2 linked regions of the Tenggerimyces flavus genome follow. The protein of the gene in region 2 interacts with the protein of the main gene of each other region in a pairwise test. Links are inferred from orthologs where the notes say so. Each region holds a gene or a part of one and is shown on either strand. Other genes may lie near its edges. The genes, in order: ftsZ and rlmN.

Region 1 (3,205 bases), 1.9 Mb from region 2 along the record:
GGCCGGCCACTCCAGCGGGAACGCGCCCGGGCTGTAGGACGGTGGCGTCGCCGACTTGATCAGGTCGCCCGCGTACATCACGTCCGCGTCCGACACCCGGATCACGATGTCGCCCTCGGTGTGGCCGCGGCCCGGGTGGACCAGCTCGACCTGCCTGTCGCCGAGGTCGAGCGTGAGCGTCGAGGCGAACGTCTCCGTCGGCGGCGTGATGACGGTCTCCTTCACCTCCGCGGTGACGTCGGGCACGCGGCGCACGAGCGCGTCGCGCATCGGCTCACCCCACTCCGCGAGCATGCTGGGCACTGTCGCGTGCGCGTAGATCGGCACGCCCAGTTCGGCGAGCGCCGCGTTGCCGAACGTGTGGTCGCCATGCCAATGGGAGTTGACGACCCAGCGGACCGGAAGAGGGGAGAGGTGGCGGAGATCGGAGACGACCTCGTGACCCTGCCGCGTCGCGCCTCTCGTGTCGATCACGAGCAGCCCGTCGGTGCCCACGACGACTCCGACAGCGACGTTGAAGGTCTCGTACCTACGGGCGAAACAGCGCTCGCCGATCTCGTTCCAGCTCATACGCCAAGGAAAGTGGGCACGGTCACGTTCCGCAACTCCCACGCTCGGCGTGGCGGCTTGGTTGGTCCCGAACGCTTGCGTACGTTGCTGTATCAGGTCGAGGTTGACATAACTATAACTCTCTAGTTGAGGGTGAGGGTTACGCCGGCCGAAACCCGAGAAGTGATTTCTACCGAGAGGCGAGCGACGTGGCGGCACCGCAGAACTACCTCGCTGTCATCAAGGTCGTCGGTATCGGCGGCGGTGGTGTCAACGCGGTCAACCGGATGATCGAGGTGGGACTCAAGGGCGTCGAGTTCATCGCGATCAACACCGATGCGCAGGCGCTGTTGATGAGCGACGCCGACGTGAAGCTCGACATCGGACGCGAGCTGACCCGCGGTCTCGGCGCGGGTGCCAACCCCGACGTCGGCAAGAAGGCCGCCGAGGACCACGCCGAGGACATCGAAGAGGTGCTCAAGGGCGCCGACATGGTGTTCGTCACCGCAGGCGAGGGCGGCGGTACGGGTACGGGTGGCGCGCCGGTCGTGTCGCGCATCGCCCGTTCGCTCGGCGCGCTGACCATCGGTGTCGTGACCCGGCCGTTCGCGTTCGAGGGGAAGAAGCGCGCGACGCAGGCCGAGGACGGCATCGGGTCGCTGCGGGACGAGGTCGACACGCTGATCGTGATCCCGAACGACCGGCTGCTGTCGATCAGCGACCGCCAGGTGAGCGTGCTCGACGCGTTCAAGCAGGCCGACCAGGTGCTGCTGCAAGGTGTCTCGGGCATCACCGACCTGATCACTACGCCCGGCCTGATCAACCTGGACTTCGCCGACGTGAAGAGCGTGATGTCGAACGCCGGCTCGGCGCTCATGGGCATAGGTTCGGCGCGCGGGGAGAACCGCGCGGTCGCGGCCGCCGAGATGGCGATCTCCTCGCCGCTGCTCGAGGCGTCGATCGACGGGGCGCACGGCGTGCTGCTGTCGATCGCCGGAGGGTCGGACCTGGGCCTGTTCGAGATCAACGAGGCCGCGCAGCTCGTCTCGTCGGCGGCGCACGCGGACTCGAACATCATCTTCGGCGCGGTAATCGACGACGGCCTCGGCGACGAGGTGCGCGTCACGGTGATCGCGGCGGGCTTTGACGGCGGTCAGCCGCGCAAGCAGACGTCCGCGCAGTCGCAGCAGTCGCAGAACTCCCAGGCTCAGCAGACCCACACGGCCCAGGTGCCGGCGCAGGGCACGCCGCGACCGACGTTCAACCCCTCGCCGCCCACCCCGGCGCCCGCTCCCACCAACCCGGTGCGGCGACCCGGTGAGCTCGGCCGGCCGGTGTCGACGCCGGAGCCGCAGCCGACGGCGAGCAACGGGAACGGCAACGGGTCGCCGGCCACCCGGCCTGCCGAGGAGTCGGTGGAGTCCGCCAAGCCGGAGCCTTCACCTGTACGCCCCGAGGCGCCCAACGCGCCGGTGAGCGACTTCCCGTCGATGCCGCCGGCGCCCACGCCGCCGAGCAGCGTCCGCGCGCCGCGCCGGATCGTGTTCGACGACAGCACCGAAGAGCTGGACGTTCCCGATTTCCTGAAGTAACGGGGAGTTCCACACAATCGTGGCCACTAGTGGTCCGGTGATAGGTCGTTGCGGGTAACGCTCGGCCGGCAGGATCGCTGTTGTGTTCGTGTGGCGAGAAGACCTCGGCGGGGCCCGCATCGCCTTCACCGACCGCAACGGTGGTGTGAGCGAGTCTCCGTACGGCTCCCTGAACCTGTCCTCGGTGACCGGCGACCGGCCGGAGCGCGTCAGCGCCAATTGGGACCTCGTCTGCAACGGGCTCGGCGTCGGCGCCGAGCAGCTCGCGATCATGCGGTGCGTGCACGGGACCGACGTCCTGGAGCTCACCGAGCCACCCCAGCGCACCCGGCCGGCGGTCGACGGCCTCGTCACCAGTACTCCGGGCGTGGTGCTGGTCGCGCTCGTGGCGGACTGCGCCCCGGTGCTCTTGGTCGACGCCAAGGCACGCATCGTCGGTGCGGCCCACGCCGGGCGGCCCGGTCTCGCGGCGGGCATCGTGGCCGCGACCGTGGAACGGATGCGTTCGTACGGCGCCGACTCGATCGTTGCCCGGGTGGGGCCGTGCGTGTGCGGTGAGTGCTACGAGGTGCCGCAGACCATGCAGGATGAGATCGCGTCCGCCGTACCCGCGGCCCGCTCGACCACGCGCTGGGGGACGCCCGGCCTCGACATCGGCCACGGCGTGCTCGCCCAGCTGACCGACCTCGGCATCGAGGCCGCGCACCTGCCGATCTGCACGATGGAGTCGCCGGACCTCTACTCCCACCGACGCGACGGGAATCGGACCGGTCGAATGGCGGGGTTGGTGTGGCTGGAGTGACAAGCTTGAAGTCGTGACCCGACTGGACGACCTCGCCGCCAACCTCGCGACCGTGCGCGAGTCGATCGCCGCCGCCTGTGCCGCGGCGGGTCGTTCGCCGGGGGAGGTCACGCTGGTGGCCGTCACGAAGACGTTTCCCGCCAGCGACGTACGCCTGCTCGCCGAGCTCGGCGTCCGCGACATCGGCGAGAACCGCGACCAGGAGGCCCGTACCAAGGCCGCCGACTGCGAGGACCTCGATCTCGACTGGCACTTCGTCGGG
Region 2 (3,114 bases):
GACCGAGAGCCGAGCCCGCGTCGAGTGGGACACCAAGGTCGGCCCGGTCTACCGCGGCGCGGCGTTCAGCGCCGACGGGCGTACGGTCTTCGTCCCGTCGGCGGACCATCACCTCTACGCCCTCCGAGCACGGGACGGCCAGCGGGCTTGGCGATTCCGTACGCCTGACCCGGTGCTCAGCATGCCGCTCGCCACCACCGTCGACGGCCGCGAGCTGGTGATCTTCACCGCGGGCACGACGCTGTACGCGGTCGACGCCCGCACCGGCGCGCGTGCGTGGTCCGCCGACCTGCACGGGTTCTTCGCCGGCCGGGTCGCGTGTGACGGCGAGCGCGTCTACGCCGGCGGCGGGGATGGCAACGCGTACGCGTTCGACGCCCGCACCGGCGCGGAATTGTGGACCGCGTCGATGACCACGCGGACGACCGCGTACGTCCGGCTCATCTACGGACCGTGGGACGACGTGCTCGAGCTGCTGCCGAACGGCACCGTGCTCGTCTCGACGGTCACCAGCGCGACAGCGTTGGACCGGGCGACCGGCGCGGTGCGCTGGACCGTACCGAGTGGCGCGCTGTACCCGCCGTCGATCCTGCTCGACGACCAGCGGCTGCTGATCGTCGACGAGTTCAGCCGGTTCCAGCTGGTCTCGCCCACGACCGGCGTCGCGACCTGGCGCTCAGAGGTCGGCGTACGGACGTTGAACGCCGGGCCAGTGATCGCGGGTGAGAGAGCCTGGATCGTGGCGACCACCGGGCTGCTCGCCAGCCTCGACCTCGCCACCGGAGCGGTCGGCCACCGGCTGCAGCTCTCGCCGGCCAACACGTTCAGCACGCCAGTCGTCGTGGACGGCCTGCTGGTCGCCGCCGACCAGGCCGGCGTCGTCCGCGGAATCGCCTTGCCTGGTTAGACGTCGCAGTCCGGCTCGGCTGAAGCAGCCCAGCGTGCGCATCGGTTGGCAGCTGACAGACGCAGCGAACCTTCGCGAGCCGGGGCTGCGACCATCTAGCTAGTTTTCGCGGCGAGCTGGCCGCAGGCGCCGTCGATCTCGCGGCCGCGGGTGTCGCGGACGGTGACGGGTACACCGTGGGCCTCGAGCCGGCGGACGAACTCGCGCTCGTCCTCGGGGCGCGAGGCGGTCCACTTCGAGCCGGGCGTGGGGTTCAGCGGGATCAGGTTGACGTGCACGAGCTGGCCGGCGAGCAGCTCGCCGAGCAGGTCAGCCCGCCAGGCCTGGTCGTTGATGTCGCGGATCAGCGCGTACTCGATCGACACCCGCCGCTTGGTACGCGCCGCGTACTCCCACGCGGCGTCGAGAACTTCCTGCACCTTCCACCGGGTGTTGACCGGAACGAGCTCGTCGCGCAGCTCGTCGTCGGGGGCGTGCAGGGAGACGGCGAGCGTGACGTTCAGGCCCTCTTCGGTGAGCTGCTTGATCCTCGGCACCAGGCCGACGGTCGACACGGTGACGCCGCGCTGGGAGATGCCGAGGCCGTCCGGGACGGGATCGGTGAACCTACGGACAGCGGAGATCACCGTGCGGTAGTTGGCCATCGGCTCGCCCATGCCCATGAAGACGATGTTCGAGATCCGGCCGGGGCCGCCCTCCACCTCGCCGCGGGCGAGCATGCGGGAACCGGCGACGACCTGGCCGACGATCTCGGCGGTGGACAGGTTGCGGGTGAGGCCGGCTTGGCCGGTGGCGCAGAACGGGCAGGCCATCCCGCAGCCCGCCTGGCTGGAGACGCACATCGTGACGCGGCCGGGGTAGCGCATGAGCACGGACTCGACGAGCGCGCCGTCGAACAGGCGCCACACCGACTTGACCGTCGTGCCGCCGTCGCTGGTGAGCGTGCGGATGGGCGTCAGCAGGTTCGGCAGCAACCCGTCGACGATCTGGTCGCGTCCGGTCGCCGGGAGGTCGGTCATCTCGGCGGGGTCGTCGATGTACCGCGCGAAGTAGTGCGTGGACAGCTGCCTGGCGCGATACGCCGGCTGCCCGAGCTCGGTCAGCGCCTCGCGGCGCTCGGTGGGGCTCAGATCGGCGAGATGACGGGGCGGCTTCCCTCGGCGCGGTGCGGCGAAGACGAGCTCGACTGGCTGGTTCATGGCTCCGCCCAGTGTAGGCGGTGCCGCCAATCGCTCCCGCCGCCTGGGAGGGGTGGCTAGCGCGGGTGGTCCGAGGTTTCGGGCTCCGACTCAGAACCGGCGGTGGGTGACGTGGCTGGGGACTTGGGGCGAGCGCCCAGTCGGGACTCGGACCAGACGAAGAGGCCTCCGCTCGCCACGATGGCCACGCCGCCGATGATGCCTACGCCGACGCCCAGCCCGGACCAGAGAAGCCAGCTCACGATCGCGCCGACACCGCCTACGACGATGACCACGAGGGCCAGGAATGCCAGGGCTGAGGCACCCGGACCCTGGCCCTTGGCCGGCCGCTGCCTTGTTCGCTCCAACTGCTTCAGCATCCCTACCCCCGTAGTGACGGCTTCCAGCGATCAGCTACCCCACGGCAGCCTCGGCCAATCACCCGTCACGTCAAGGAAGACGAACTCGCTCTCGCATCATTGACCCTCAAGAAACACCCGCGCAAACCAAGATCAGCCCCTGGACACGCCGGTCAGCAATTCGTCACCACTTCCGCACAGGCGGTTCGGAGACGAACGATTTTCCCTTACCCGCAAGCCCGAACGGCCCGCGCGCCTCGCCGCCACGCCTGGAACGGGCTTACGCCACGCCCACAGGGCATGACTCCTCACCTCACCCATGGCGTTACCCGACGAATTCGGCCGAACGAATGCGCCCCATTCTTCCGTAAGTCGTCTGGCGTTTACCCAGTCCTCATGGACGCATTTTGCGAAAGCGCTACGGCCGGCGACTGCTGTCCCGCTCGTGCAGGACTGTACGCAACACCACCCGCGCGGGTGGGCGGGAGGGCTCCTTGATGCGCTCGACCAGCAGCCGCGCCGCGGTCTGGCCGAGCTCGTACGTCGGCTGCGCCACGGTCGTCAACGACGGCCGCACCAGGTGTGCCCACGGGATGTCGTCGAACCCGACGAAACCCACCTCGACCGGCACCTTCACGCCACGGCTGACGAGACAGTCCATCGCGCCGAC

What was found.
Region 1: the proteins of rlmN (region 2) and ftsZ interact in binary tests that used the Escherichia coli proteins (3 or more experiments, as listed by UniProt). The link is inferred for Tenggerimyces flavus from one-to-one orthologs.

What each region holds. Positions count from the first base shown.
Region 1 is NZ_JAFBCM010000001.1:5,550,936-5,554,140, reverse strand. Bases 60-2,949 are described here. They hold ftsZ (cell division protein FtsZ), read left to right. Parts: upstream 60-758; coding sequence 759-2,141; downstream 2,142-2,949. Other genes in these bases: pgeF (peptidoglycan editing factor PgeF), read left to right, coding at 2,224-2,943; JOD67_RS25930 (MBL fold metallo-hydrolase), read right to left, coding at 60-570. Also shown: more of JOD67_RS25930, read right to left, coding at 1-59; JOD67_RS25915 (YggS family pyridoxal phosphate-dependent enzyme), read left to right, coding at 2,957-3,205. UniProt on the Escherichia coli protein: Essential cell division protein that forms a contractile ring structure (Z ring) at the future cell division site. The regulation of the ring assembly controls the timing and the location of cell division.
Region 2 is NZ_JAFBCM010000001.1:3,667,490-3,670,603, reverse strand. What follows is about bases 55-2,853. They hold rlmN (dual-specificity RNA methyltransferase RlmN), read right to left. Parts: upstream 2,107-2,853; coding sequence 1,003-2,106; downstream 55-1,002. Other genes in these bases: JOD67_RS17230 (outer membrane protein assembly factor BamB family protein), read left to right, coding at 55-907. Also shown: more of JOD67_RS17230, read left to right, coding at 1-54; JOD67_RS17220 (LacI family DNA-binding transcriptional regulator), read right to left, coding at 2,863-3,114.